4 regions of the Pseudomonas artemisiae genome follow, and region 1 is predicted to be linked to each of the others. Evidence: predicted binding sites of a transcription regulator. Region 1 holds the regulator's gene; each other region holds the start of a gene.
What was found. The regulator FliA, encoded in region 1, starts transcription of late flagellar genes. The targets are predictions, from matches to a motif close to CTAAAGTTTNNNNNNNNNNNGCCGNTAA.

Region 1 (7,463 bases):
GGATACGACGTCTTCACGCTTATCGGCATGGATCTGCGGACCTTCACCCCGAGAGGTGTCTTTTTCAGGATTTTTTTCCTGACGCATGCTTTCGGCGTCGTGCTCGATGCCCGCGAACCGGTCTACCTGGCTGGCCATGAGCACCAGCTTGAGCAGGTTAGATTCCACGTCGGTGACCAGGGTCGTCACCCGCTTGATCACCTGGCCGGTGAGGTCCTGGTAATCCTGGGCAAGCAAAATATCATTGAGATGAGAAGAGAGCGCGCTGGCGTCGCTTTCACTGCGCGCCAAAAAGCCATCCACGCGCTTGACCAGTTCGCGAAACTCATCGGCCTGCACTTCGCGGCGCATGAACCGCTGCCAATCGGCACGCAGTGCCTTGGCGTCTTCTTCCAACCCATGGACCACCGGCGTGCTTTGCTCTACCAGGTCCATGGTGCGGTTGGCGGCGTTTTCCGTCAGGCGCACTACGTAGTCCAGGCGCTCGGTAGCGTCGGTAATCTGCGACACCTCCTCGGCCTTGGGAGACCGTGGGTCGATCTGGAAATTGACGATGGCGCTGTGCAGCTCGCGGGTCAGCTTGCCCACTTCCTGGTACAGGCCACGATCCCGGGTCTGGTTAAGCTCGTGAATCAGCTGCACCGCTTCGCCAAACTGGCCTTTTTCAAGGCTGTCGACCAATCGGCGGGCATGGGTTTTCAGGGTGTTTTCAAACTCACCCAACGGCAGATTTCTGGACTCCATAGCGCCCCCTGGCGGCCTTAGCTGTTCACGCGTTCGAAGATTTTTTCAATCTTCTCTTTAAGGACCTGTGCGGTGAATGGCTTGACCACATAACCGTTGACCCCGGCCTGGGCCGCTTCGATGATCTGCTCGCGCTTGGCTTCGGCGGTGACCATTAGCACGGGAAGGTGCTTGAGGCGGTCATCGGCACGGACCTGGCGCAGCAGGTCGATGCCTGTCATGCCTGGCATGTTCCAGTCGGTGACCAGGAAATCGAAACTGCCGTTTAGCAGCATCGGCAAAGCAGTGACGCCATCGTCGGCTTCGGAGGTATTCGTAAAGCCCAGATCGCGCAGCAGGTTTTTAATGATCCGCCGCATCGTCGAGAAATCGTCAACGATGAGGATTTTCATGTTCTTGTCCAAGTAGACCTCCAAGCAGTCTCAAACACGCCCGCTCCGGGACGCGCAATCAATCGAATTCGTTATGTATGCGCTACACCCCGCAACAAGAGGGCCTGCCCGCGACCAGCCACAACGCCAAAGCGAAGACCATCGCGAGCAAGCCCTACTGTCACGGCACTGTTTACCGCGCGGCGGCCCGCCATTCGCCAAGGCGGCTGCGCAAGCGCGCGGCGCATTGGCTGTGTAGCTGGCTCACCCGGGACTCACTCACCCCAAGCACTTCGCCGATTTCCTTGAGGTTAAGCTCCTCGTCGTAATACAACGCCAGCACCAGGCGTTCACGTTCCGGCAAGTTGGCGATGGCGTCGGCCAAGGCTGTTTGGAAGCGCTCGTCCTCCAGGCCTCGGGCCGGTTCGCCACTACCACTGGCGCCGTGTTCGTGCAGCCCTTCATGCTCGCCGTCCTGAAGCAGGTCGTCAAAGCTGAACAGGCGGCTGCCCAGTGTGTCATTGAGGATCGAATAATATTCATCGATCTTCATGTTGAGTTCGGCAGCAACCTCGTGATCTTTAGCGTCACGCCCGGTTCGCGCTTCAATCTTTCTGATTGCCTCACTCACGGTGCGGGTATTGCGGTGTACCGAGCGCGGTGCCCAGTCGCCTTTACGTACTTCATCGAGCATGGCGCCGCGAATTCGAATGCCGGCGTAGGTTTCGAAACTGGCCCCTTTGCTGGAATCGTATTTGTTGGCGACCTCCAGCAGCCCGATCATTCCCGCTTGGATCAAGTCCTCCACCTGAACGCTGGCCGGTAGCCGTGCCAGTAGGTGGTAGGCGATCCGCTTGACCAAAGGGGCATAGCGCTCGATCAGTTCATGCTGCTGCGATTGCCGAGAAGCATTGTTGTACATCCGGTATCCACTGGCGCTCATGAGACAGGCCCCGCACTGGTTTGCTGTACCAAACGTTCGACGAAGAATTCCAAGTGCCCCCGCGGGTTGGCGGGCAGCGGCCAGGTATCCACCTTCTGGGCGATGGCCTTGAAGGCCAGAGCGCATTTCGAGCGTGGGAAGGCTTCGTACACAGCGCGTTGCTTCTGTACGGCCTTGCGCACGGTTTCGTCATACGGCACCGCGCCCACATATTGGAGGGCGACGTCCAGAAAGCGGTCCGTCACCTTGGTCAGTTTGGCAAACAGGTTCCGCCCTTCCTGAGGGCTTTGAGCCATGTTGGCCAGTACACGGAAGCGGTTCATGCCGTAGTCACGGTTAAGCAGCTTGATCAGCGCGTAAGCGTCGGTGATGGAGGTAGGTTCATCGCACACCACCAGCAACACTTCCTGGGCCGCACGGACAAAGCTGACGACCGAATCACCAATCCCGGCCGCGGTATCGATCACCAGCACATCCAGGTTGTCACCGATTTCGCTAAAGGCCTGGATCAGCCCGGCATGCTGCGCGGGGGTCAGGTGCACCATGGTCTGGGTACCGGAGGCCGCGGGCACGATGCGAATGCCGCCCGGGCCCTGCAACAGCACGTCGCGCAGATCGCAGCGGCCCTCGATCACGTCGGCCAGGGTGCGTTTAGGGGTAAGGCCCAGCAGCACATCGACGTTGGCCAGGCCCAGGTCAGCGTCCAGCAGCATCACCCGCCGGCCGAGTTCGGCCAATGCCAATGAGAGGTTCACTGACACGTTTGTCTTGCCGACGCCGCCTTTGCCGCCGGTCACCGCAATCACCTGTACGGGATGCATGCTGCCCATTCGTTTTTTACCTTGTCACTGAGACGCTGGCTACACCACCGCCGGGCCGCCCTTGTGGCGAACCGGCACGACAACACCGTTGCACACCTAAGTGCTTCGACGGCTTGCCGCGCGTGATGCAGGTAGGTTTCAAACCATTCAGCAAGCCCTTTGGCCTGCTGTCGCGCAACCACTTGCGCATGCATTCATTCATTGTCATGCCCTCAACCCGCGCGCTTGCTAGGGCTGTGATACAGGTCGGCGAACATGTCGGCCATGGCCTCCTCGCTCGGCTCTTCCTGCATCTGGACGTTCACCGCGCGGCTCACCAACTGGTGCTTGCGGGGCAGGTGAAGGTCGTCTGGAATACGTGGGCCATCGGTAAGGTACGCCACCGGTAGCTCATGGCTGATGGCCAAGCTCAATACCTCACCCAGGCTCGCCGTTTCGTCAAGCTTGGTGAGGATACAGCCTGCGAGCCCACAGCGCTTGTAACTATGGTACGCGGCCGTTAATACCTGTTTCTGGCTGGTAGTGGCCAGCACCAAGTAATTGCGCGCCCGAATGCCCCGCCCGGCCAGGCTTTCAAGTTGCAGCTTAAGGGCCGGATCGCTGGCTTGCAGGCCAGCGGTATCGATCAGTACCACGCGTTTGCGCAGTAGCGGCTCCAAGGCTTGAGCCAGGGATTGGCCTGGGTCGACGTGAGTCACTGAAACGTTAAGGATGCGGCCCAGGGTTTTGAGCTGTTCCTGGGCGCCGATGCGGAAGCTGTCCATGCTCACCAGGGCAATGTTCTGCGCGCCGTACTTGAGTACATAGCGCGCCGCCATCTTGGCCAGGGTGGTGGTTTTACCCATGCCTGCCGGCCCAACCACGGAAATAATCCCGCCCTCTTCCAGAGGCTCCAGGTCTGGGGTGGAAATCATCCGCGCCAGGTGAGCCAGCAACATGCGCCACGCATGGCGGGGCTCATCAATGTCCCCCACCTGTGCCAGGAGGTCCCGGGCAATGGGGCCAGACAGGCCAATGCGTTGCATCTTGCGCCACAGCGTAGCTTGCTCGGGGCGGCTACCTTGCAACTGAGTCCAGGCCAGGGAACCGAGCTGGACTTCCAGTAGCTCGCGCAGGCCCGAAAGCTCGGAGCGCATGGAGTCGAACAGGCGTTGGTCCACGGCGGCAGGTGCGGGTGCCGCGAGCGCGGCAGGCACACGGGGTGCTTCGTCGAGGGTGGGTTCGATCAAAGGCTCGGCGGCGGTCAGGGGGAGGCCTGCGAACAGCTGGCGGTTGTTCACGCCATCGGTGTTGCCACGGGTGTCCAGCTCAGCCTGGGCCGAGACGATACGCGACTGCGTCTTGCGCAGCTCGTCTTCGAGTTCGATGTTAGGCACCCGAGGCGCCAGCGCCGACAGCTTGTAATCCAGCGCAGCGGTGAGCTCCACGCCGCCTGCGATCCGGCGGTTACCGATAATCGCAGCGTCAGCGCCCAGTTCGTCACGTACCAATTTCATGGCTTGACGCATATCCGCGGCGAAAAAACGCTTCACTTGCATATCCCGCTACCTCAGCCGTTGGGCCCTACTGTCGCTACGATCGTGACTTGCTTGTTATCCGGTATTTCTTGGTACGCCAACACATGCAGGTTTGGTACAGCCAACCGGCCAAAGCGCGACAACATGGTCCGGATCGGCCCTGCAACCAACAATATGGCAGGCTGGCCTTGCATTTCCTGGCGTTGCGAGGCTTCGATCAACGACCGCTGCAACCGCTCCGCCATGCTCGGCTCCAGCAAAACGCCATCTTCCTGGCCTTGCCCCGCCTTCTGAATACTATTGAGCAATATCTGTTCCAACTTCGGTTCCAAGGTGATCACTGGCAGCTCAGACTCAGTCCCTACGATACTTTGCACAATTGCCCGGGATAACCCGGCCCGAACTGCTGACACCATAGCGGCGGTATCTTGACTCCTGGCCCCGCTATTGGCGATGGCTTCGGCAATACTGCGGATATCCCGCACTGGCACCTGTTCGGCCAACAGCGCTTGCAGCACCTTGAGTAAAGCAGACAAGGTGATCAGGCTTGGCACCAGTTCTTCGGCAAGCTTGGGCGAACCCTTGGCCAATACTTGCAGCAATTGCTGTACTTCTTCATGCCCAATCAATTCATGGGCATGCTTTTGCAGGATTTGGTTCAAGTGGGTTGCAACCACCGTGCTGGCGTCCACCACGGTATAACCCAAGGACTGCGCCTGGGCCCGGGCGCTGATTTCGATCCATACCGCCTCCAAACCAAAGGCTGGGTCCCGGGCCTGGATACCATTGAGCGAGCCGAATACCTGGCCAGGGTTGATGGCCAGCTCCCGATCCGGATAGATTTCCGCCTCGGCCAGGATCACCCCCATCAGCGTCAAACGATAGGCGCTCGGGGCCAGGTCCAGGTTGTCCCGGATGTGCACCGTTGGCATCAGAAAACCCAGGTCTTGGGACAGCTTCTTGCGAACACCTTTGATACGGGCCAGCAGTTGGCCGCCTTGGTTGCGGTCCACCAGTGGAATAAGCCGATAGCCGACTTCCAGGCCAATCATATCGATGGGGGTAACGTCGTCCCAACCCAGCTCCTTGGTTTCCTGGGACCGCTGGGGCGAAGGCAGCAATTCCTGCTGGCGTTGTACTTCAGCCGCCGCTTCGACTTTGATCTGATTCTTTTTCTTCCACAGCAGATAGGCACCGCCACCCGCGGCGGCGGCCAATGACAAGAAGGCGATATGGGGCATGCCTGGCACCATGCCCATGACCGCCATCAGCGCAGCGGACACGCCCAAGGCCTTGGGCGAATCGAACATCTGGCGGCCAATCTGCTTGCCCATTTCCTCAGAGCCCGAGGCACGGGTCACCATGATCGCGGCGGCGGTAGACAGCAGCAGAGAAGGCAACTGCGCTACCAAGCCATCACCAATCGTCAAGAGCGCGTAGGTAGTACCGGCGTCGGCAAAGGTCAGGCCGTGCTGGAGAATACCGATGGCCATACCGCCGAGCAGGTTGATGAACAGGATCAACAAGCCGGCGATGGCGTCACCGCGCACAAACTTGCTGGCACCGTCCATCGAGCCGTAGAACTCGGCTTCTTGGGCGACTTCCGCGCGGCGATGCTTGGCAGCGGCCTGGTCGATCAAACCTGCGTTGAGGTCGGCGTCGATGGCCATTTGTTTACCGGGCATGGCATCGAGGGTGAAACGCGCGCTCACCTCGGAAATCCGCCCCGCGCCCTTGGTGACCACCACGAAGTTGATGATCATCAAGATGGCGAACACCACGCCACCGACAACGTAGTTACCGCCGATCACAACCTCACCAAAGGCCTGGATCACCTTACCCGCGGCCTGATGGCCTTCGTGGCCGTGGAGCATGACCACACGGGTGGAGGCTACGTTCAACGCCAGCCTGAGCAGGGTGGCCACCAGCAGGATGGTCGGGAACACCGCAAAGTCCAGAGGCCGCATGGCGTAGACACACACCAACAGCACCACCAGTGACAGCGCGATGTTAAAGGTAAAGAAAACGTCCAGCAGAAACGGCGGGACGGGCAACATCATCATTGCCAGCATGATGAGCAACAGCAACGGTACCCCAAGGTTGCCTTGACTCAGGCTCCGGGCGTTGCTCAGTAATTGTGTGCGATCCACCGCCATCTAGTATTCCCCACAAACATTTGACGCTCATGCGTGCTAACGGGGGCAGTGCAAGAAGCTCTCCAGTTTTGGCAATCGCTGCCGAGGAGTGTTCAATGGCTGGATAACGGTTCGTCTATTTGAAAAGCAACTTACTGATTTATCAGCGGTAGGAGCCAGCAACGCTGGCGAACGCGGTGTTGATGATTGCGCGGCAGAGTCGGTGAAATCTGTTCGCCAGCTTGGCTGGCGCCTACAAGGGCTCGCCGCGTTCATCGCGCTTGAGCTCATCGGGAATGGGCATGTCCTTGGGCGGCTCGGGCCGCTTGCCTTGGCCGGGGCGGAATTGGCGGATCTGGTACACGTAGGCCAGCACCTGCGCCACGGCCAGGTACAGCCCTGAAGGAATCGGTTGATCCAGCTCGGTGGAGTAGTAGATCGACCGCGCGAGCGCAGGCGACTCCATGATCTGCACCTGGTTGGCCACGCCGATTTCGCGGATCTTCAGCGCCAGCATATCCACGCCTTTGGCCACCAGCATCGGCGCGCCTCCCGTGTCGGCGTCGTACTTGAGCGCCACGGCAAAGTGGGTGGGGTTGGTGATGATCACATCCGCCTGGGGGATATTGGTCATCATGCGGCGTTGGGACATCTCCCGCTGCAATTGGCGAATACGGCCTTTCACCTCGGGCCGGCCCTCGGAATCCTTATGCTCGTCGCGCACCTCCTGTTTGGTCATCTTGAGCTTTTCCTTGCCTTGGTACAGTTGCAAGGGCACATCGATGGCGGCAATGATCAACAGCCCCATGGCCATGTACAGGGCGCTCCACCCCACCAACTGAATGGAGTGCATGATGGCTTTTTCCATGGGCTCGTGGGCAATGGCCAGCAGTTCTGGCTGGTCGCGCTTGAGTACCCAGACCGCCACGGCC
Region 2 (7,463 bases), on a different contig from region 1:
CACTAGCCCCGAGTGCACCAGGTAGCGGACCCAGGCCACGAACAGTACTGGCAGGCTGAAGATCAGGCTTTTGGACAATGTATCGTGGGTTGCGAACACCATCGCTACCGCTGCCATCAACCACATGCCAGAAACATGGCCGGCGCCATGCTTGGCGTTCACCGGCATTTCCCCGCGGCGCCATAGCAAAAATCCACTGATACCCTCACTGCTTCGCCAACCTATATTGATCATTTGAACTGCTTGGTTTCCTGGAACGGGCAATAGCCGAAAAAGCGCTATGGCACTTGCGCCATGGGCGTGTTTCTCTTATCGCAAGCGTTCGTTCGCTCTCGCTTTTACCGCCTGTAAGCTGCGGGTGCAACTGGGCTGCGTTAGCCTGCCCGCAGCGCGCGTTCCACCGCCGCCTTGTCAATCACCGACCACACGGACAGGATTTTCCCCGCTTCGAACGTGTAAAACACGTTCTCGCTGAAGGCCACTCGTTGCCCATGGGTTTGCAGGCCGAGAAAAGCTCCACTGGGCGAGCAGTCGAACAACAACTTCGCCGCAACCAGAGGGGGCTCCACTGCCAGCAGGCTGAGATTGAAGCGCAGGTCGGGGATAATCTTGACGTCTTGCTCCAGCATCGCCCGATAGCCCGCCAAGCCAACAGCCTCGCCGTTATAACGCACGTGAGCATCCACGAATTCGCCCAGGTCCGCCCATCTACGTTCGTTCAGGCACTGAAGGTAGGCGCGATAGAGGGTATGTAGGTCCATGGGGTCAGGCTTCCTATCTTGGGCTGGGGTTTGAATGAACATCTGCCGTCGAGCGGCCTCAGAGAGTGATAGCACAGGATGCGACGCATCTATTCATTACCTTTGGAGGCTACGCACTATGAAGATCCTGATGGTTCTTACCTCTCACGATCAGCTTGGCGACACCGGCAAAAAAACCGGTTTCTGGCTCGAAGAATTCGCCGCGCCCTACTTTGCCTTTGTGGACGCCAGAGCCAAAATAACCTTGGCTTCCCCCAAAGGCGGTCAGCCGCCCTTAGACCCTAAGAGCGATGCCGAAGACGCCCAGACCGAGGCCACCGAACGCTTCAAGGGCGACAGCGACGCGCAAAAAGCGCTGGCCGGCACACTTCCGCTGGGCGACATCGACCCTTACGACTTCGATGCCGTGTTCTACCCCGGTGGCCATGGCCCACTGTGGGACTTAGCCGAAAACAAGGACTCGAAAACCCTGCTCGAATCCTTCTATGCCTCCAACAAGCCCATCGCCGCGGTATGCCACGCGCCGGGGGTATTCAAAAACGTGAACGCACCGGACGGCACCCCCGTGGTACAGGGCAAGAGGGTTACCGGCTTTACCAATAGCGAAGAACACGGCGTAGGCCTGACCGACGTAGTGCCCTTCTTGGTCGAGGACATGCTTAAGGCCAAGGGTGGCGAGTACTCCAAAGGCGCCGACTGGGCCAGCTACGTGGTAGAGGACGGTCACCTGATCACTGGGCAAAACCCAGCCTCCTCCGAGGCTACCGCCAAGGCGCTGATCGCTCGCTTGAAAAATGAAGTGCAACCATGAGTGCCTATAAGGCCCTGGTGGTCGGTTCTAGCGGGATCATCGGTAGCGCCTTGGTTGACACGCTGGCGCAAACGCCGGGTTGGGAGGTGCGAGCCATGCGCCGCACCGAAGTAGCGGGGGTGCCAACCCTAGACTGCGACCTAAGCGATGCCCAGGCCACACGCACGGCCCTGGCCGCTGCCGCCGACACCACTCATGTGTTTTATGCCGCGCTGCAAGCCCGCCCCGACTTGGCCGAAGAGTCCCACATCAACGCCACGATGCTACGCAACCTGCTCGATGGTTTGAAAGCCGTGGGCGCGCCATTGCAACGGGTGGTTCATTACCAAGGGGCCAAGGTGTACGGTGTTCACCTTGGCCCCACCCGCGCGCCCTTCTATGAAGAAGACCCACGCCATGTGGCGGCCAACTTCTATTACGCCCAGGAAGACCTTTTGCGTGAACGTCAGGCCAGCGATGGCCTGGCCTGGACCCTCCTGCGGCCAGATGTGGTGGTTGGCGATGTAGCCGGCAACCCTATGAACATTGCCATGGTCATGGGTGTGTTTATGAGCCTGAGCAAGGAAATGGGCGTCCCCATGCGTTTCCCTGGGTCGGAGGCTGCCTACCGTGGGGTGCTGGCCCAGGTTACCGACGCCCATTGGCTGGCACGGGCAAGCCTTTGGGCTGCGCTGAGCCCCGAGGCGGTCAATCAGGCATTTAACCTGGTGGGCGAACCCTTCCGTTGGGAGCGGATCTGGCATAAGGTCGCCGCGGCCTTCGAACTGGAGGTGGCCGAGCCCCAGCCGTTCTCTTTGAGCAAACAGATGCCTGGGCTGGCTGATGTATGGGCGCGTTTGGTAAAAAAGCACGGTCTCGCTACCTTGTCCTACGAGCGCTTGGTGGGATGGCCTTTCGGCGATTTCGTGTTCAACACCGAGTTCGATATGGTCTCGGACATGAACAAAGTGCGCCGGGCGGGATTCACTGAAACCGTAAATAACGAAGAGGTGTTTATAGGCGCGCTGCGGCGCCTGATGGCCAAGGGGCATATCGCCCTTTAAACAGCAGTAAGCCAAGCGTTTCAAGGGTAACGGGGCGTGCAAAAGGGGCTAAGGTAAATGCTGCCTCGGCCGATAGTAGCGTAACGGCAGCACCCCCTCCCCTGGATGGCCCCTATGATAAAAACAATTCAAGCCCGCTACACCGCAACCTTCCTCGGTTTTATTTTATTGATCGCGGTGTTGACCATTGTCGGTATACACCTGTTTATCACCCCCGCGCTCACAGCGACCGATGAGCGCCACCTGATCAACGAGGGTGGCAAGATCGGCAACGTGATCAAGACCGAACTGGCACGGGTGCAAGCCCAGCAGCGGGTAATCACCGAAACCGTGCCGCAATTGGACAGTGACGCTATCGACCGCTTGCTGCCAGCATTGGTCAACCAGTACGGCGAACTGAAAGTCTTTGGCGGTGGGGTTTGGCCGCTGCCGGATAAACGCACCCCAGGCCGGGCCAAGCACAGCACGTTCTATCATCGAGACAGCGGTGGCAAGCTGATCGTTAACACCCACTGGAACTCACCTGAATCCCAGAATTACTTCGAACAGCCCTGGTACCTGGGCGGCCTGAAGGCACCCGCCGGGCAGTGCAACTGGGCCAATGCCTACCGTGACGATGCCAGCCCGGAGCCACGCACCAACTGCGCCATGGCCATTACCAAAGACGGCGCCGCCTATGGCGTATCCACCATCGACGTGACCCTGGGCTTTTTCAATGACCTGGTCGCGAGCACGGAAGCACAAATCCACGCCTTGCTGATGATCGTGGAAAAAGACGGCAAGGTATTGAGCAACCAGCCAGAGATCCCTGGCAACAACGTGCTTAAGAACCTTTCGGACCTGGCCGCCCAGTACCCCTTTGCCAAAGCGCTGCAGCAAGCCCTGCAAGCGCCAGCTCATGCAGGGGTGACCAAACAGACCTACACCGGCGCCGATGGCCAGGAGTACAGCCTGTTCCTGCAACCGATCGAGGGTACGCCCTGGTCGATGGCCGTGGCCCAGCAAACCCGCGAACTCACCGCTCAAAGCCGCAAGGTGCTGACCACCTTGGCCGCCTTGCAGGTCCCTATGGTGATCGTGCTGTTGCTGATCATGGTTTTTGCCCTGCGTCAGTTGATGAAACGCCTGGCGGTGCTGCGGGCCAATATCGATACCCTGTCTGCCGGTGATGCTGACCTGACCAAGCGCATTATCATCCGCGCCGAGGACGAAGTGGGCGCGGTGGGCCACTCAGTCAACCGCTTTATCGTCTACCTGCAAAAGCTGCTGACCGAGGTGTCCGAGTCCTCGGCCGTTATCGCCCAGGGGGTGGACCAATTACGTGGCCAAGCCCAGGGCACGAACCACATCCTTACCCGCCATGCCAGCGAAACAGACCAAGCGGTGACGGCCATCACCGAAATGAGCTCCACCGCCGATGACGTAGCGCGCAATGCTGCACAAACCGCCAGCATGACCCAAACCGCCAATGAAAATGCCCGCCGTTCCAAGCTGGTGGTAGACGACGCCTCCAATAGCGTGCGAGAGCTGATCAGTGAAGTGGAATTGGCCACCACCAAGGTGCAGGCCATGGAGCAGGACGCCGAGCGGATCAACGCCGTACTGGCGGTAATCGGTGAAATCGCTGGGCAGACCAACCTGCTGGCGCTCAACGCCGCTATCGAAGCGGCCCGCGCGGGGGAACAAGGCCGAGGCTTTGCCGTGGTGGCCGATGAAGTGCGCGCCTTGGCCGGGCGCACTCAAGCCAGTACCTCGGAGATCAACGAGATGCTGGCCCGCTTGCAGCAAGGGGTAGGCGCCGCCGTGGTGGCCATGGAAAAGACCAAACAAAGTTGCCAAGCCACCGCCGAGAAAACCGCCAAGGTCAACGAAGGCCTGGATGGCATGGCCGACTCGGTGGTGCGTATCAACGACCTTAGCACCCAGATCGCCACCGCCGCCGAGGAGCAAAGCGCGGTGAGCGAAGAGGTGAACCGCAATATGGTCGCGGTGCGGCATATCGTCGAGGAGTTGGTGGCCGGTGGCGCCAAGAGCGAGCAAAGCACCGCCGCGCTGGCGGCCTCTAACGAGACACTGATCGCGGTGGTACGCCGCTTCAAGCTGAGGTAACCCAGCCTCGAACCGGTCAACCAGGTTCGAGGCTCAGGCCAGGGTTCGGCTTCTCGATGGCGGTGTTGCTTCATATTTGGCCCAGATGCGCCGCAGGTGACGGGCCGAGCCAAAGCCTGCGCGTTGGGCAACGCTTTCCATGTCCAGGCCAGGGTGGCTGAGCAACTCCCGCGCCAAGGCTACCCGCAGGCGGTTGAGGTAATCCAGGGGGCTAACCCCGGCCTGCTCGTTGAACAGCCGACCCAGGTGCCTGACGCTGGTAAAGGCCAGGCCCGCCATGCGTTGCACGGTCCAGTCACCGGCGGGGTCGGCTGCTACCGCATCCTGTACCCGGTGCAAGGCCGGGTGCAGGTGGTTGCGCCCACTCAGCCAAGGGGACAATTGCGGATCACTCCCCGCTCGACGCATATACACCACTAGGTCCCTGGCCACGGCACATGCCACCTGCGCGCCACGCAGCTGTGCCAGCACGTGCAGCATCAGATCGAGCCCAGCGGTCACCCCGGCGCTGCTGCTGATGCAACCGTCGGTGACGTATAAGCGGTTTTCCAGCACCGTGGCCGTAGGCGCCAGCGCTTGCAACTGCAGGTACAGGCCATGGTGGGTGGTGCATTGGCGGCCGTCGAGCAAACCTGCCCGGGCCGCGCTCAGCGCGCCGCTGCACACGCAGATCACCTGCAGGTTCGCAGGGGCCACCACGTTTTGTAGCCAAGGTGTCAGCAGCGCGCTGGCCGCGTCATAGGCCGCGCCCTGTTCGAAACGCTCCGGGCGGATCGAACCTACCAGCACCACCAGGCTGCCCGCTGGCAGGCTGCCTGGCAGAGGGGCCAGGCCCGCCAGTGGCAAGCCGATGGAGCTCTGTACGTCTGGGAACGGGCACAGGTAGCGCAGTTCGAAGCCCAACTCGCCTTGGCCGGCGTCCCAGGCCAGGCGGGAGGCCAGGCGCAGTACTTCCGCCGGCCCCACTAGGTCGAGCATCAGCACCTGGGGCAGCACCACGAAATACACCGGCGTGGCCATGGCTTAGCCTTCCAAGGCCTGGGGCACGGTCAAAATACGGGCAAACCGCCCCTCCAGAACCAGTTCGGTGCGCTCGCGGATCTCCGCTGGGCTGTACACCCGGCCGGTGCCCTTGTGGGTCATGGGGAAGGTCAGGGTAGCCTCGCTTACGTAATCCACTGCCCAGCCGCTGTCGGAGGCGTGGCGGGTAGTGGTTTCGCAGCATTGCTCGGTGCGAATGCCGCTGACAATTAGCCGGGAAATCCCCCGTTGCGTCAACCAGGCGGCCAGCGGCGTGCTGGCCAATGCGCTGTGATAGTACTTGTGAAAGGTCACCGCCGGGTCGATGGTCAGCTCATCCAGCGTTCGCACATGGCCAGAGGCCAAAGAAAAATGCCCTTGCTCACTCACATGGAAAATACGTACCACGGGAATGCCCTGCCGAACGCAGCCGTCAATCAGCGCCTGTTGTTTTTCCAGGTAAGCGGGCAGGTCCGCTTCGAGCCAATAAGGCGCGTGACGGAATGAGGTTTGAGCATCGATCACAAGTAGCGCGCTAAGGGTCATGGCAAGTCCTGGCCAGTGGTTAGAGTAACTATCGCAGGGCATAGCCTAACCGTGAAGCAGCCTGGGCCAACAGCACGCAGGCAGACACACTCAGGACGTTTTCGGACATTGCATCGCCGGTTGGCTGCAAACCGGGCTACCATCTGCGGCGGCACACCGGTACAGCCAGGTTCACTGGCGGCCCGCCGGGTTTTCGTTCAATCGCTTATGGTTTTGCCTATGTCCGCTCCTGCCCCCCTTCCCCCTACTGGCCCCGTGCGCCCAGGCCTTGCTGCGCTGATACGCGCGCTATGGCCGGCACGGCCCTCCATTGATGCTCGAGAGCGGCTACGTGCTTGCGTGGGGGCAGGCTTGGGGGTTGGGTTCGTTGCCCTGCTGGCCGCCTTCACACGGGAACACGGCCCGCTGGCCTTGGCCCTGGCCGCCCCCCTTGGCGCGAGTGCGGTGCTGGTATTCGCGGTACCTTCAAGCCCTTTGGCGCAGCCGTGGTCAGTAGTAGGCGGCAATACCTTGTCGGCCTTGGTGGGCATTGCCTGCGTCAATTTCATTCCCTTCGCACCCCTGGCCGCGGGGTTGGCGGTAGGTTTGGCGATCGCCGTGATGCTCACCCTGCGCTGCCTACACCCACCGGGCGGCGCCGCGGCCCTGCTGATGGTGCTGACTGGCCGCAGTGAATTGAGCTTCGCTTTTAATCCTGTGTTGCTGGACGCGGTACTACTGGTGGCCGCCGGGCTGCTGTACAACAACCTCACCCGGCGGCCCTGGCCTTACCTGCCCACCACGGCCGTTCCTCCCACGCGCCTGCACCGGGGCGACCTGGACGCCGTACTGGCCCGCTACAACCAGGTGCTGGATATCAGCCGCGGCGACCTAGAAGCGTTGCTCGACCAAGTTGAAGCCTTGGCCTATCAGCGCACCATGGGGGAAGTGCGTTGCGCCGACGTGATGACCCGAGAGCCCCTGGCGGCGCGGGTAGAAATGCCATTGCGCGAGGCCTGGGCATTGATGCGCAGGCATCGGATCAAAGCACTGCCAGTGGTCGACGGCCGCAGGCACTTGCTGGGCATCCTCACGGTGGCGGACTTCATGCGCCAGATCGACCTGGATGTCCACGAGGGCATGGCCTGGCGCCTGCGCGCGTTGGTGCGCCCACGCCCTGCCCAGGCCCGCACC
Region 3 (7,463 bases), on a different contig from region 1:
TCGCCGCAGCGTGCTCAAGGAAGGCTCGGTAGCAGTATTGTTCAACCCGAGCTGGGCGGTGGGGGTAGAGTACCGAGAAAAGCCGGATAACCTCTCGTTCGCCGGCGAAAGCGACTGGGCGGACCTGTTCGTGGGCTGGTTCCCCAGCAAGCAGGTGTCGGTGGTGCTGGCCTATGCTCGCCTCGGGGAGATCGCCACGCTGGATAACCAAAACGGCACCTACCTGTCCCTGCAAGGAGCCTTCTGATGCGCCGCGCGTTTTATGGGCTGTCGCTGTTGGCCGCGCTTACGGCGTGTGCCCAACAGCCTGCCCGTGACGACAGCCTGTACCAGGAACTGGATGGCAAGCCAGGCATTACCCGCATCGTCGAGGGCATGTTGCTAAACGTCGCGCGGGACCCTCGTATCGTTGAGCACTTTCGCAACGTGGACCCCGTACGGCTACGGGACAAGCTGATCGAGAAGTTCTGCATGGACGCCGGCGGCCCCTGTACCTACACCGGCGACAGCATGGCCGAGGCCCACAAAGGCCAGCACATCAACCCGGCTGAATTCAACGCCTTGGTGGAGGACCTGATCGCCGCCATGACCGCCCAAGGGCTACCCGTGACCGCGCAGAATTGCTTGCTGGCCCGGCTCGCCGCGCAGCGGAGCGAGGTCATTCGCAAGTAGGCGCCGTCGCGCCGCCAAGGCGTGAACTGCGCCCGAAGGTTGGATAGGCGCGTAGGCCAGCCTGCGGGAGCCAGCGAAGCTGGCGAATAGGTCCGACACGTCCGCGCCTTGTTTCGCAAGGCTCGGCAACTGGGCATAGAGCAGGTTCATCCCGACAACCTGTTCGACCGCTACCTTCGCTCTTACAATGCAGCGGTATTCCAACGCCCTCAGGGGCATCTTATGAGTATCAATACCGCGGCCATCGACGACGCCGTACTCGCGCTGCTTTATCTGACCTTGCATGACAAATACTGCGCCTGGAAGAACTTCGACTGGGACGCCATGGACCGGCTGCATGAACGCGGGTTGATCGATAATCCGGTCAGTAAGGCCAAATCCGTATGGCTGACCCACGAAGGTTTGAAAGAGTCCGAACGGCTGTTCAAGCAGCTATTTACCGATAACGGTGAGATCTAAACGAAAACGGCGCCCCGAAGGGCGCCGTTTCTTTACCTCATTAACGCATCACTTCGGCAAAGCAAAGGCCATTACATAATCGCCCTGCTTGGTACCCAGCGAGCCATGGCCGCCGGCAACCACCAGTACGTACTGGCGGCCATCCTTGCCGGTGTAGGTCATGGGCGTGGTCTGTGCGCCGGCGGGCAGGCGGCCTTCCCACAACTGCTTGCCGTTGTTTATGTCATAGGCGCGCAGGTACTGGTCCAGGGTGCCGCTGAGGAAGCCTACGCCACTGGCGGTCACGAAGGTACCACCCAGGCTTGGCACGCCCATGGTCAGCGGGATCGGAACCGGCGAGCTGTCGCGCACGGTGCCGTTCTTATGCTTCCAGATCACCTTGTGGGTCGTCAGGTCCACGGCAGCCACGTAGCCCCAGGCGGGTGCCTGGCACGGCAGGCCAGCTGGCGACAGCATCGCTTCGAGGATCACGCCGTAAGGCGCGCCCTTGTTGGGCTGTACGCCCTCGGTTTCACTCTTGCGGGCAGGGCCGCCTTCTACGTCGGCGCGGGGCACCAGGCGGGACTTGAACGCCATGTAGTCCGGGTTCACGAATGCAATCTGGCGAACCGGGTCCACCGAGATGCCACCCCAGTCGAACACCCCGAAGTTACCTGGGTACACGATGGAGCCTTGCAGCGAGGGCGGGGTGTAGATGCCTTCATAACGCAGCGAACGGAAGTCCATGCGGCACAGCATCTGGTCGAACGGCGTCACGCCCCACATGTCTTTTTCGCGCAGCGTCGGCGGCATGAAGTTCAGCTCAGACATCGGCTGAGTCGGCGACGTATGGTCGCCCTCCACGGCCCCTTGTGGCACCGGGGTTTCGTTCACAGGCACGATCGGCTGGCCGTTGCTGCGGTCCAGCACGTAGATGCTGCCCTGTTTGGTAGACGCCATGACCGCAGGCTTGAGGCCATCGGCGGTCTTGATGTCGATCAGGCTAGGCTGGCCGCCTACGTCCATGTCCCACAGGTCGTGATGAGTGAACTGGAACGTCCAGCGCACCTGGCCGGTGGCGATGTCCAGCGCGGTAACGCCAGCGCTGTACTTTTCGCTTTCCGGCGTGCGATTGCCGCCCCACTGGTCAGGCATTTGGTTACCCATGGGCAGGTAGAGCATGCCCAGTTTTTCGTCCACCGACATCAACGACCACATGTTCGGCGAGTTACGGGTGTAGTGCTCACCCGGTGCGATCGGGGTGGTGTTTTCGGGGTTGCCGCTATCCCAGTTCCATACCAGGTGGCCGTCATGCACGTCGAACGCACGCACCACGCCCGAAGGCTCGTCGGTGGACACGTTATCGGTCACGTGGCCGCCAATCACTACCAAGTCCTTGGTAACGGCTGGCGGTGAAGTGGAATAATAGCCACCGGGCGCGAAGGTCCCGATGTTGGCGCTTAGGTCGATAGCACCTTTGTTGCCAAAGTCCTCGCACATCTTGCCGGTATCGGCGTTCAAGGCGATCAGGCGGGTATCGGCGGTAGGCACGAACAGCCGCTTGGGGCAGGCCGTAGCGACCGCTGGGCTGGCCTGGGATGCATCGGCGGCGGCATAGGCCGCGTCGTCATGATAGGACACGCCACGGCAGGTCATGTGAGCCCAGCCCTTGAAGGTGTCAGCACCCTGGGAGCTGATCTTAGGGTCGAACCGCCAGATTTCCTTGCCCGTGTCCGGGTCCAGCGCGATCACTTGGCTGTGCGGCGTGCACACGTACAGCATGCCGTTGACCTTGAGCGGGGTGTTTTCCGCGGTGGTTTCGCCTGGGTCATTGGCACCCGGGATGTCGCCGGTGCGGAAGGTCCAAACCGGTTCAAGCTTGGCAACGTTCTTGGGGGTGATCTGGTTCAGCGGCGAGTAACGGTCACCGAAGGCAGTACGCCCGTAGGATGCCCAGTCGCCATCTGCCATGGTAGGCGCGGTGCTAGTAGTGCCTGCGGTGTCACGGCCTAGCTCGCCCTTGATTTCACCGGGGTTAGTGAACTGGCTAGCCAGCGCGGTAAGGCCCGCCAGCACCACGGCAACGGTCAGGCCATTGGTGCCCAGCGGGTAACGCTGGCCACGGGTCAGCGGCCGGCGGAACCAAGGTAGCAACAGCACGATGCCGAGCACGAACCACAACGCCAGGCGCGGTACCAATTGCCACCAGTCCAGGCCCACTTCCCACAAGGCCCATAGCGTACTGGCGAACAGCACCAGGGCGTAGAGGCTCAGGGCGGCACGTTTGTGAGCGATCAACAACGCGCCGGTCAAGGCAATACCGACCCCCGCACACAGGTAATACAACGACCCATGGTTAGCCGCCAGCTTAATGCCGCCGACCACCAAGGCCAGCCCCATCAGCAGGAACAGCAGGCCGAGCAGGGTGGGCAGGATGCGCCTTCCGCTCTTGGCACCGTCAGTGCTCATACTTAGAAATCTCCAGTGAGTAGAAAATGTATCGAGAAATTTCCCACAGCCAGTAGGCTGGGTTTCTCAATGTTAGTTCGCTAAATCGAATGCTGGTAACGATGCCTGCGCCCACCCAATGGCTTTAGTACGCAGCCGGCTCCTGTAGCGCGCAGGCGTGACCGCTATGCCGTTGGATCAAGCCCATTTGGGCCGCAGGTTGTGCGTTGCACAAACCGCTGCCATTACCGAACGTCCAGCCCAAACGCGCGTCGAACAGCGGCGTGTCGGAGGCCAAATTAGCGCTGAGGGTTAGGGCAACGGGGAAGGCTAAAGCGACCCAAGACGAAGCGTCGCCAAGGGGGCGGGCGGGGGTAGCAGGCATGGCAAGCATTGAAGGCAATCTATCTAATGGTCTTATCTAGCAAGCTGAACAGTTTCAGCAAGAGGCGGCGGGAGGATATAGCTATCTGGCCCTGCGGCAAAGCGTCGCTGGAAAGACACAGTATTGTGCAGCCCGTAATAATGGCGATTTCCCACCAATGAGTAGGCGACGAACAGCAGCGTTTTTGGCCTGGTTAGCTTGGCTGGCCTTGGTGTTACAGCTTTGCCTGATCCTGGATGTACGATGGCGCATGGGAGCCAGCGTGGTAGGCGGGCTGGTGCATTTCTTCAGTTACTTCACGGTGCTGAGTAACACGCTGGCAGCCGGTGTACTGACCGCATGGGTATGGCCTGCCCCTACAGGGCTGGGCCGCTGGCTGCGCTCCCCGCCGCTGGCAGGCTGTGCGTTGGTGAGCATCGTGTTGGTGGGGCTGGGCTATAACCTGTTACTTAGCCATTACTGGGCGCCTCAAGGCGCGCAATGGTTGGCCAATGCTGTGCTGCACCAACTGATGCCGTTGGCGTTCGTGGCCTTTTGGTGGTGGTGCGTGCCCAAGGGGGCGTTGCAGTGGCGTCACCTTGGCCTATGGGCCCTGTACCCGCTGGTTTGGTACGGTTTTACCTTGCTGCGTGGGTGGTCCGTGGGGGTATGGCCTTACCCCTTCATAGACGCCTTCGCGCTGGGCTTTACCCAGGCACTGCTCAATGCACTCGGGTTGTTCGGGGTATTCTGCCTAGGCGGGTGTGGGCTGATCTTACTGGACCGGCGCCTGGGCCTTGGCCTTGGCCACGCCGCTAGCGGCCTAAGTAAGCGCCACAGCCTGTCAATTACTCCAGTAACCGGCAAAACCGAGCAAAGCCACTTAAACTGCAAGCACCGGCATGAAAAACGAGCCCAGCCAATGACCGATACCCCTCAAACACCAAGCCAACCGCAACCCGTGCCACCTGCCAACCCTTTCAACCCGGGGTACTTCGAATCCGACGAGCTGCGAACCTTTGGTTTCAAGCAGGTGGGTGAAAACGTAAAGATTGCCAGGAATTGCACCATCATTGGCCTGCATAACATCGCGCTGGGCAATCACATCCGCATCGACGGCAATGTGGTACTGGCGGCGTATTCCGGCGCCCTTACTCTGGGCAGTTATATCCATATCGGTGAAGGGTGTTACCTGGGCTGCGGTGGCGGGGTGACCTTGGAGGACTTCGCTGGCCTGTCTCAAGGGGTGAAAATCTACTCGGGCACCGACGACTATTCCGGTAAAACCCTGACCAACCCTACGGTGCCTCACGCCCTCAAAGAGGTAAAGCTGGCGCCTGTGCGGCTGGGCCGGCATGTGATCGTGGGCTCCGGCAGCGTGATACTACCTGGTGTAAGCATTGGCGAAGGCTCGTCGGTGGGCGCGTTGTCACTGGTGTCTAAATCGCTAGAACCTTGGGGCGTGTATTTCGGCGCGCCAGCGAAAAAGCTCAAGGAGCGGCGTAAAGACCTCTTGAAACTTGAGCAAGCGCTTCGGCTAGGCACCCCCCTTAATCAGCCTCAGTGATAAAGAGAAATATTGATTTCAAAGAGAATTAAAGGTCAGGTTCCAGGGGCCGATAGTGAGCATTATCGCCACTTTTACAGGAAATTTCCCGGTCACCCCTGGTGATTGCAGGAAAACGCCTGATCGGGAAATCTCTTTATGAAACTTGCTAGCCGTTTGATGCTGATCGTCCTGTGCGCGCTGTTAGGCCTCGCGGTGATTTCAGTTGTTGCCTTGACCACGCTGCGCACTACGATGCTGGAAGACAAGCGCTCGGAAATTCATTCGGTATTGAACCTGGCTGCTCAGCAAGTGGCTTACTTCAAGGGGCTGGAAACCAGCGGCAAACTTACGAAGGCCGAAGCCCAGGCCAGGGCTATCGAAGCCCTGAGTAGCCTGCGCGATGGTAATACTGCTTACGTGTGGGCCCGTACGGTCGATGCCTTGAGCCTGGTACACCCGAACCCTAATGTGCTTGGAAAAGTGGACACTGGCGCGGTTCTGCCTAATGGTAAAACCACCTGGCAAAACTACCTCGATCATTTACAAGACACCCACTTTGCCTATTTCGATGATTTGGTCAAGCGCCCGGGTTCGGACGCGGTAGTGCCCAAAATAAACGGGCTTACGAAAATCGATGGCTGGAACTGGTATGTGGGCTATGGCATTTACGTGGACGACATCAATGCCGCGTATTGGAGCTTGGCGTTCAAGTTTGGCGCTATTGATTTGCTGATTCTCGCGGGGGTGACCCTACTGGCTTACCACATGTCGCGCAGTATCTACCAAAGCCTGGGCGGTGAGCCCCGTTATGCCGCTGAGGTTGCCCGTGCCATCGCCGACGGCGACCTGAGTCGGCCGCTGGAGGGTCAATACCGGCCAGAAAGCCTGTTGGGCGCGGTTGCGCGCATGCAGGCCAGCTTGCGCAAGATGATCGTTGGCATTCAGCACGGCGCCGATCAGTTGGGCAACGCGACGGCGGGCTTGACTGAACAAATGCACCATATCGACAGTGCGTCGCAACATACCTCTGACGCCACCACCCTTACTGCCGCAGCCATTGAAGAGATGTCGGTCACGATTGACCATATTTCCAATAACGCGCAGGAAACCGAGCGTAACTCTGAGCGTTCCGTGCAACTTGCTGCCCGAGGCGAAAGCCTGGTCAACGAAATGACCGGTGCCATCCAGAAGGTGTCGATGCAAATCTCCGAGGCTTCGGTGTTGATTACCGGTTTGGTCAGGCGAACGGACGAGATCGATAGCATCACCAGTACCATCAAAAACATTGCCAGCCAAACCAATTTGCTCGCCTTGAACGCAGCCATCGAGGCCGCTCGGGCGGGCGAGCAGGGCAGGGGGTTCGCAGTGGTGGCCGATGAAGTCCGTAACCTGGCACAGCGCACCGCGCTGGCCACTGAAGACATCACGAAAATGATCGCCGCTATCCAAGCCGATACCGGGCGAGTGGTGGAGGGCATGACTGAGGTGACGCCTCAGGTTGCAAGCAGTGTTGCACTGGCTGACCAAGCCGCTTCTGCGTTGCGTGAGATCAATACCGAAGCCTCGGCTACCCTGTTGCAGGTCAAGGAAGTGGCGGGCTCAACCTCCGAGCAAAGCCAGGCCAGTGCCAGCGTTGCGCAGAACGTCGAGCGTATCGCCAATATGGTTGAAGACTGCGCAGCGTCCACCAAGGCGGCAAATGGCAACGTGCAGTCGTTGGAAAGCCTTACCCGCGAGTTGCGTGGTTCAGTGGCGCAGTTTCGTTTGCAGTAGAGCCTTGGGTCAATCTTGGGCCACACAGGCATCATGGCCGTGCGGGCGGTGGTCGAGCGTGCCATTGCTGTGTTCTTCTTGTTCGAGCACTACGTGCTCGCAATAGCAATCCGAACGTGGGCAGGGTTGTTTGTCTGGGTGGCGGCCAGCGCACGCCTGGCTACAAAAGAAGTGCCCGTCACGGCTGAATGACGGCAGGGCCAAGGCCTTGCATTGGGG
Region 4 (7,463 bases), on a different contig from region 1:
GATCGTGCTTAGGGATGTGGTGAAGGACTTCGGCCCGAACCGCATTATCGACCACTTGAACCTGAGTATCCCCGAGGGGCAGAAAGTTGCGTTGATCGGCCCCAGCGGTTCCGGCAAATCCACGGTGTTACGGCTGATCAAGGGCCTGGAAAGCTACCAGCATGGCAGCATCGAGGTGGCGGGCGTGGCGGTACCGGAAAAGCGCAGGGGTTGGCGCTGGCCTGGCAGCCGCCCTGCTATCGTGCACCGGGTCGGCATGGTGTTTCAGCAATTCAACCTGTTCCCTCACTTGACGGCGCTGGAGAACATCACCGAAGCACCGGTGCGGGTGCTCAAGCTCCGCCCGGAAGACGCCCGGCAACGTGCGCTGGAATACCTGGAAAAGGTCGGTTTGAGCCATAAGGCCGACGCCTACCCCGGCAAGCTCTCTGGCGGCCAGCAACAACGGGTGGCGATTGCCCGAGCGCTGGCGATGCGCCCACAGGTGCTGCTGTTCGATGAAGTCACCTCCGCCCTCGACCCCGAGCTGGTGGCCGAGGTGCTGGCGGTCATCCGCGCGATAGCGGATGAGCGTCAGACCACGATGCTGCTGGTGACCCACGAAATGGGTTTTGCCCGGAACGTCGCCGACCGCGTGCTGTTTATGGAGGGCGGTCGGATTGTGGCTGACGGTACGCCGCAAGAGGTTCTGGTAAACCCAACGAATGAGCGTACTCGGCGCTTCTTGAACCTGGTCGAGCGCCGGGAAAGCGCGTAGCTGGCGCGGCCAAGGCTAGCTGCTACGGCGGCACCTATCACCTGTAGGAGCGAGCACAAGCTCGCGAAGACATGGCACAGGCAAGCAATGACGCAGTGTTCGCCAGCAATCTCGCTTGTGCGATGAGAATCAAGACGGTATCTACGGTTGAGATCCGTGTAGCAGCCTGACCGGGCCACGCTGGCTTGCCGGCGACCAGGTTGCACCACGGTATTGAGCCCGGTCGCGGCAACGCGGTTGGCGTCAAGGCTGGCTCTCATCAAACAGAAAATAACTATTTGATTTTAAAGAGCTAAAATCATACTGCTTAACTAGCGCTATGCGCGGTGGACGGCGAAGCCGTCCCAGTACACAAGGCTCGCAGGCGCTGCGGACTGCGCCTCGGATCGGCCGACCGCAAAGCGCGAATGGTTTCTCCCTCTTTTGCCGAAACAAACGGGGCCGGCCTTCCGGGGGGGCGCCGTAAAGGCGAAACCAGGCGGTGGCGCCACCGCGCAGCAGGATATGCACGCCATGGCTAGCCCAATAATGTGAGCTGTGCCCAGAACGAAATATCGATCATTCGCCAGCTTCGCTGGCTCCCACAGGGAGCCAATGCTTTTCAGATCAAGCGCCGCAAAGCCAACGTCATGCACCCTTGTTTGCTGCGCGACAGCGCGGCGCCTTGGCGGCGGGACGGCTCCTACGGTGTGGCCTGTATGTTCCCGTAGCAGCCGAGCTTGCTCGCGACCCGATTCAACACCATGCTGAGACGGTCGCGGCAACGCGGTTGGCGTCAAGGCTGGCTGCTACGAGATGTATGGCTCCACTTGCGAGGTGAGAGCCAAGACGGTATCTACGTTCACCGCTGCCCCTGTGGGAGGCTACGCTGACTCCCCGACTGCTCAGCCTTCATCAAAGCGCGCCCGCGCTGCGCGAAAATCATCGGCATGTTCCAACAGCCAAGTCCATAGCGGCACCATGCGTACCAGAAAACTTCGCCCCAGTGCGGTCAGTTCATAATCTACCCGGGGCGGTACCTCGCCGTGATCGTAGCGCCTGATCAACCCATCTCTTTCAAGTTGCCGCAGGCTGCGGGTAAGCATTCGCTGGGTAACACCTTGCAGTCGACGACCGATCTCGGCGTGCCTTAGTTTTCCCTCTACCCCAAGCGTGTGAACAATCCCCAATGACCAGCGATTGCCCGCATGCGTTAGCACTTCGCGCTTGAGGCCATCATTCTCTTCACTGAGTGCCTCACAGGTAGCTTGCGAGAAGCGGATCACCTCTTCTTCAGTCATTGAGTTCATGCGGTATCACCCGTGTGCCTTCTTCTGAATGTTCGCCAACGATGACAGGATATAACCATCGACACTCATCCTTCACTGGGAGTTACTCTTGCAACCTATGGACAACATACTCGTTATGGGCGTTGGCGAACTGGGCATGGCGGTGCTTCGTGAACTGGCGGTCCGGCCAAGCATGCGCGTAACTGTAATGCTACGACCCTCAGCGCTTGAGGCCGCCAATGAGAGCAAACGCCGGACACTCAATGAGCTGAGCCAGTTGGGTATCAGGGTAGTTTCTGCCGATGCCGCGCACGACTCAGAAGAAAGCCTTGCCGCGTTATTCAGCGGTTTCGACACGCTGGTCAGTTGCCTGGGTTTCGCCGCCGGAAAAGGAATACAACGCAAGCTTGCCCGCGCGGCCTTGCGATCGAATGCGAAGCGATTCGTGCCATGGCAATTCGGCGTGGACTACGATCAAATCGGCCGCGGCAGCCCGCAAGACCTGTTTGATGAACAGCTGGACGTTCGCCAACTACTGCGCGGTCAATCAAGGGTGCAATGGCTGATCATCTCTACCGGCATGTTTACCAGCTTCCTCTTTGAGCCTGAATTCGGCGTGGTAGACCTCAACCGCAACATCGTTCATGCCTTAGGCAGTTGGGACACTGCAGTGACTGTGACCACGGCTGTAGATATCGGGCGTTTGACCGCGTCGATCCTGAGCGACCCTACCTTGGTAAACCAAGTGGTGTTTACGGCGGGCGACACCCTTACCTACCGACAGCTAGCCAATACCGTTGATCAAATACTCAACCGTAAGGTTGAGCGGGTGGAATGGACCTTGGCGACCCTCAAAGCCGACCTGGCGGCTGCGCCCAATGATGCAATCCGTAAATACCGCGCAGTGTTTGCCGAAGGCATAGGTGTGGCTTGGGCGAAGCAGGACAGCTATAACGCAAAGCGTGGTATCGAAACCACTAACGTTGCGCAATGGGTTGAACAGTTTCAAGCATCGGTATTTAGGTGACCCGTAGTAGTTAAGGACCATCCATCGTTGATCGTTGATGCCGTTATCAAGAGAGCTAAAGTTAGGCAAGTAAACTGCGATAACCCTCAAAGATTCCTAATCTTGTCATGCGGGTATGCTCATGCTTGCCAAACGTACCATCGCCCAAAAACTCAGCGCCGGCTTCGGTGTGATCATTTTGATCATTTGCGTGTTGATTGCAACCGCACGCAATGGCTTCAGTGAGATCGATGAAACCACACAGTGGAATATCCATACCTACAAGGTACTCGACGGCGCTGCTACCCTCTTGATCAGCCTGACGAACATCGAAACGGGTATGCGTGGCTTCGCCTTGAGCGGCCAGGACGACTTCCTGGGCCCATTGGCCTCAGGCAAGACCGCGTTCGAGAAAGCTTGGAGTGAACTCAAAGGGCTTACTTCGGATAACCCAGTACAGCAGAAGCGCCTGGACGATATCAAGGCTATCCAACAGCGTTGGATGAGCGAAGACATTGAAGCAACCTTAGCCCTGCGCCGGGCCGTCGTTACGGGCCAGGCCAGTATGGATGATGTTGTGCAACGCATTATTGCTCGTCAAGACAAGGTAAAAATGGATGGCATGCGGGCCCTCATCGCGGACCTCCAAGACGACGAAGCCAAGCTGCTGATCGTTCGTACCAGCGCGATGAACGCGGCAGCCCGATTTGCCAACCTTAGTCTAATGATCGGGGGCGTTATAGCGGCCCTGGTAGCGTTAGCCATTGCGATTGGTTTGTCTTCCTCCATTCGCAAGCGGTTAAACGCGGCTATCGCCGTTGCCAACGCAATCGCTTCAGGCCAGCTTGATGGGCATATTGACACCAAAGCGAGCGACGAGATCGGCAGCCTGATGAAGGCCTTCGACGGCATGCAGGCCCGTTTGCGCGAGATGATCACGGAAATCAAGAGCGGCGCCCAGCAACTGCTCGGGTCTGCCCAGGAGATTGCCCACACTTCCGAAGCACTTACAGCTTCCGCACATGAGCAGTCGCAATCGGCTTCGTCCATGGCGGCAACGGTAGAAGAGCTGACGGTCAGTATCAGCCATGTAGCAACCAGCGCCAATGAGGCACACGCGATTTCCACCGACTCTGGAAAACTCTCAGTGGATGGTGGCGCGGTGATTCAGAATACGCTTCAAAGTATGAGCCGCATCGCTGGCACTGTGCAGAACTCGGCAGAACAGATCAGTGAATTGGGCAGGCACATCGAGCAGATCACCTCGGTCGTCAATGTGATCAGCGAGATTGCCGAACAGACCAACCTGCTGGCCTTGAACGCAGCTATCGAGGCGGCCCGCGCCGGTGATCAGGGCCGTGGGTTCGCAGTGGTGGCGGACGAAGTTCGCTTGCTCGCCCAGCGCACCGGAAAATCTACTTTAGAGATCGGTGACATGATCAACAAGATTCAGTCCAGTGCCCACGACGCAGTCAGCCAGATGGATGTTGGTGTCGAGCAGGTCAATCAAGGGCTGGAACTGGCAAATTCGGCCAATACCGCGATTGAGCAGATCCGTCAGGGTTCTGATCGCATTATTGGCGTGGTAGATCAGATTTCCATGGCATTGAACGAACAGACAGCCGCCAGTCAGGACGTTGCGCGAAGCGTCGAGCGAATTGCTCAGATGGCTCAGACTAGCAGCGAGCGCATCACTGGCGCTTCGCAGAGTGCAGCCAGCATCGAACAATTGGCTCATGCCCTGGATAAGCAAGTAGCTCAGTTCAAGCTTTGAAGCACTACAGCGGCCTGGGGAGGCTTTACGGTCCACCCTTCTCGGGCCCCAAATATAAGTTAGGCTCGGCCTCCTCACATTGACAACGGTAGTGTGCCGTTCGTCCAACACTTCGATTTGAATACCACGGTTTGCCCACTTGCAGGGTGAATCGCAGCCAACCACGTGCGCCATCATTTAACTCAAAAATTTCATGTTGATGCTCTAGAATGCGACTTACCGTGGTATACGGTACCCAGATCGTCAGTGTCTTGCTTGACACTGAGCGGCAGATTTCGCAGTTGTCGGGTCAGGAGATACTCATGAAAGTCGCTCTATTTAGCGCACAACCCTACGATCAGAAATTCTTCGATGAAGCCTTGCATGGGCACTACGCTCAGCAGGGTTTTGAAATCACCTATCTGACCGCTAGCCTGGGTCCTGATACGGTCGCACTGAGCGATGGGTTCGACGCGGTTTGCGTGTTCGTCAACGATCAGTTGGACGCCACTGTATTGCAAGGGCTCAAGCGCTACGGCGTGGGTGCCATCTTGCTACGCTGCGCGGGGTTCAATAATGTCGATATGACTACGGCCCAGGCCTTGGGGCTGTCTGTTTTTCGGGTTCCGGCGTATTCCCCGGAATCGGTAGCCGAACACACCCTGGCATTGGTGATGACCCTTAACCGCCACACCCACCGTGCCTACAACCGAGTGCGGGAAGGAAACTTCATGCTCAACGGGCTGCTGGGGTTCAACCTGCATGGCAAAACGGTGGGCCTGATCGGTACCGGGCAGATCGGCCTGGCCACGGCGCGGATTTTCCAAGGCTTCGGCTGCCGGGTGTTGGGGTATGACCCTTATGAGTCTCAGGGTTTCCTTGGCCTGGGGCAGTACGTGCCGCTGGAACAACTGCTTGCCGAAGCGGATATCGTCAGCCTGCACTGCCCGCTCTCTGAGGGTACGCGGCATCTTATCCGCGCGGAAACGCTAAGCCTGATGAAACCCGGAGCGATGCTCGTGAACACTTCGCGAGGGGCCCTTATCGACACATTCGCAGTGATAGAAGCCCTCAAATCACGGCATCTTGGCGCGTTGGCGATCGATGTGTATGAGCAGGAAAATTCGTTGTTTTTCCAGGACCGTTCCGGTGATTACATCGACGATGAAATATTTCTTCGTTTGACCACCTTTTCCAATGTCCTCGTGACTGGGCACCAAGGGTTTTTCACGCGCGAGGCCCTTGAGCAAATCGCCGGTACCACCCTGCATAACCTGCAGTGCCACGCCAACGGAGAGACGTGCGTGAACGCCTTGCCCTAGCGCCGGATCACCCCTCCACCGTCTACCGCGGCCGCCGGGTCGCAGCAGGAATACCGCACATGTGGCAGCAGATCTATAACCCGTTGGGAAATGCCTATCTAACCGCCTTGGTAGCGGCCATACCCATTCTGTTGTTCTTGCTGGGGCTGACACTGCTAAAGCTCAAGGGGCTGACCGCCTCGGGCTTGTCGCTAGTGGCGGCGGTGCTGGTCGCCGCCTTGTTGTTCGGCATGCCGCTGCCCAGTATATTGGGGGCCGCGCTGTTCGGTGTGCTCAGCGGCCTGTGGCCGATCGGTTATATCGTGCTCATGGCGGTGTGGTTGTACCGCTTGGCAATGAAAAGCGGCAAGTTCGAGGTAATTCGCGGCAGTATTTCAACTATTTCTGAAGACCAGCGCATTCAGGTCATTCTCATCGCCTTTTGTTTCGGTGCTTTTCTCGAAGGAGCGGCGGGCTTTGGCGTGCCCATCGCCATCTGCGCCGCAATGCTGGTAGAGCTGGGCTACAAGCCGGTCAAGGCAGCCATGCTGTGCCTGTTGGCCAATGCAGCATCTGGTGCCTATGGCGCGATTGGTATTCCAGTGCTGGTAGGGGCGCAACAAGGTGGTGTGTCATTGGCGGATGTCTCCCTGATGATGATTGCCATCGTACAGTTGTCCACCTTGTTCATTCCTGCGCTGTTGGTTGCCGTGCTGGATGGCTGGCGCGGGCTGCGGCAAACATGGCCCGTGTTGTTAGGCATTGGTGTGTTGTTCAGCGCCAGCCAGACCGCGGTCCTCTACTGGCTTGGGCCGGAGCTGGTGGACATCGTACCGCCGCTGCTGAGCATGGGGGCACTGGCGGCGTTCATGCATTTTTGGCAACCCGTGGAAATATATCGAGAGGAGGGCGCACCGCCGCCTGTGGAATCGCGCTGGTCGCTGAAGGAAGTAATCTCCGCGTGGTCGCCCTTCTATGTGCTTACCGTTCTGGTATTGCTGTGGAGCCTGCCCGCGTTCAAGGCGCTGTTCGTTGGCCAGGGCGCCCTTGTCGCCAGTGTGGTGCGTTGGGCCATTCCTGCGCTGGATCACGTGGTAACCGTGCTGCCACCTATTGCTACCCAACCGAACGTGTTGCCAGCCGTTTGGAATGTGGCATTGATCAGCTCGCCGGGCACGGCCATCCTATTGGCCGCGCTCATTACCGTGTTGCTCGCGCGCACCTTGAGCTGGCGCACCGCAGTAGAGGAGCTTCGCCTGAGCGTGCAGCAATTGTGGCGGCCGCTGAACATGATTTGCTTGATCATGGCGGTGGCCTATATCGCCAATTTTTCGGGCACCTCGTCGAGCATCGGCTTGGCTTTGGCCGACGCAGGTGC

Region 2: ACWKV4_RS06890 (methyl-accepting chemotaxis protein) is a predicted target of FliA. The motif match lies at 3,886-3,913, and genes of this name have one in related genera.
Region 3: ACWKV4_RS10505 (methyl-accepting chemotaxis protein) is a predicted target of FliA. The motif match lies at 5,518-5,545, and genes of this name have one in related genera.
Region 4: ACWKV4_RS19695 (methyl-accepting chemotaxis protein) is a predicted target of FliA. The motif match lies at 3,108-3,135, and genes of this name have one in related genera.

The regions. Positions count from the first base shown of each region.
Region 1 is NZ_JBSKHS010000009.1:24,354-31,816, reverse strand. Features, by position in the region: gene ACWKV4_RS12180 (protein phosphatase CheZ) at 1-744, opposite strand, end outside; gene ACWKV4_RS12175 (chemotaxis response regulator CheY) at 762-1,136, opposite strand; gene fliA (RNA polymerase sigma factor FliA) at 1,309-2,058, opposite strand; gene fleN (flagellar synthesis regulator FleN) at 2,055-2,888, opposite strand; gene flhF (flagellar biosynthesis GTPase FlhF) at 3,092-4,417, opposite strand; gene flhA (flagellar biosynthesis protein FlhA) at 4,429-6,546, opposite strand; gene flhB (flagellar biosynthesis protein FlhB) at 6,785-7,463, opposite strand, start outside.
Region 2 is NZ_JBSKHS010000004.1:156,977-164,439, reverse strand. Features, by position in the region: gene ACWKV4_RS06915 (EamA family transporter) at 1-234, opposite strand, end outside; gene ACWKV4_RS06910 (ester cyclase) at 375-761, opposite strand; gene ACWKV4_RS06905 (type 1 glutamine amidotransferase domain-containing protein) at 880-1,572, shown strand; gene ACWKV4_RS06900 (SDR family oxidoreductase) at 1,569-2,615, shown strand; partial or broken gene ACWKV4_RS06895 (HAMP domain-containing protein) at 2,721-3,863, shown strand; gene ACWKV4_RS06890 (methyl-accepting chemotaxis protein) at 4,017-4,724, shown strand; gene ACWKV4_RS06885 (GlxA family transcriptional regulator) at 4,758-5,744, opposite strand; gene ACWKV4_RS06880 (cysteine hydrolase family protein) at 5,748-6,290, opposite strand; gene ACWKV4_RS06875 (HPP family protein) at 6,510-7,463, shown strand, end outside.
Region 3 is NZ_JBSKHS010000007.1:87,191-94,653, reverse strand. Features, by position in the region: gene ACWKV4_RS10535 (DUF3034 family protein) at 1-247, shown strand, start outside; gene ACWKV4_RS10530 (group I truncated hemoglobin) at 247-672, shown strand; gene ACWKV4_RS10525 (DUF6429 family protein) at 895-1,131, shown strand; gene ACWKV4_RS10520 (glucose/quinate/shikimate family membrane-bound PQQ-dependent dehydrogenase) at 1,180-3,579, opposite strand; gene ACWKV4_RS10515 (hypothetical protein) at 3,704-3,952, opposite strand; gene ACWKV4_RS10510 (Pr6Pr family membrane protein) at 4,128-5,489, shown strand; gene ACWKV4_RS10505 (methyl-accepting chemotaxis protein) at 5,628-7,244, shown strand; gene ACWKV4_RS10500 (metallothionein family protein) at 7,254-7,463, opposite strand, start outside.
Region 4 is NZ_JBSKHS010000024.1:2,356-9,818, forward strand. Features, by position in the region: gene ACWKV4_RS19680 (amino acid ABC transporter ATP-binding protein) at 1-757, shown strand, start outside; gene ACWKV4_RS19685 (winged helix-turn-helix transcriptional regulator) at 1,642-2,037, opposite strand; gene ACWKV4_RS19690 (aromatic alcohol reductase) at 2,144-3,052, shown strand; gene ACWKV4_RS19695 (methyl-accepting chemotaxis protein) at 3,174-4,805, shown strand; gene ACWKV4_RS19700 (2-hydroxyacid dehydrogenase) at 5,108-6,106, shown strand; gene ACWKV4_RS19705 (L-lactate permease) at 6,166-7,463, shown strand, end outside.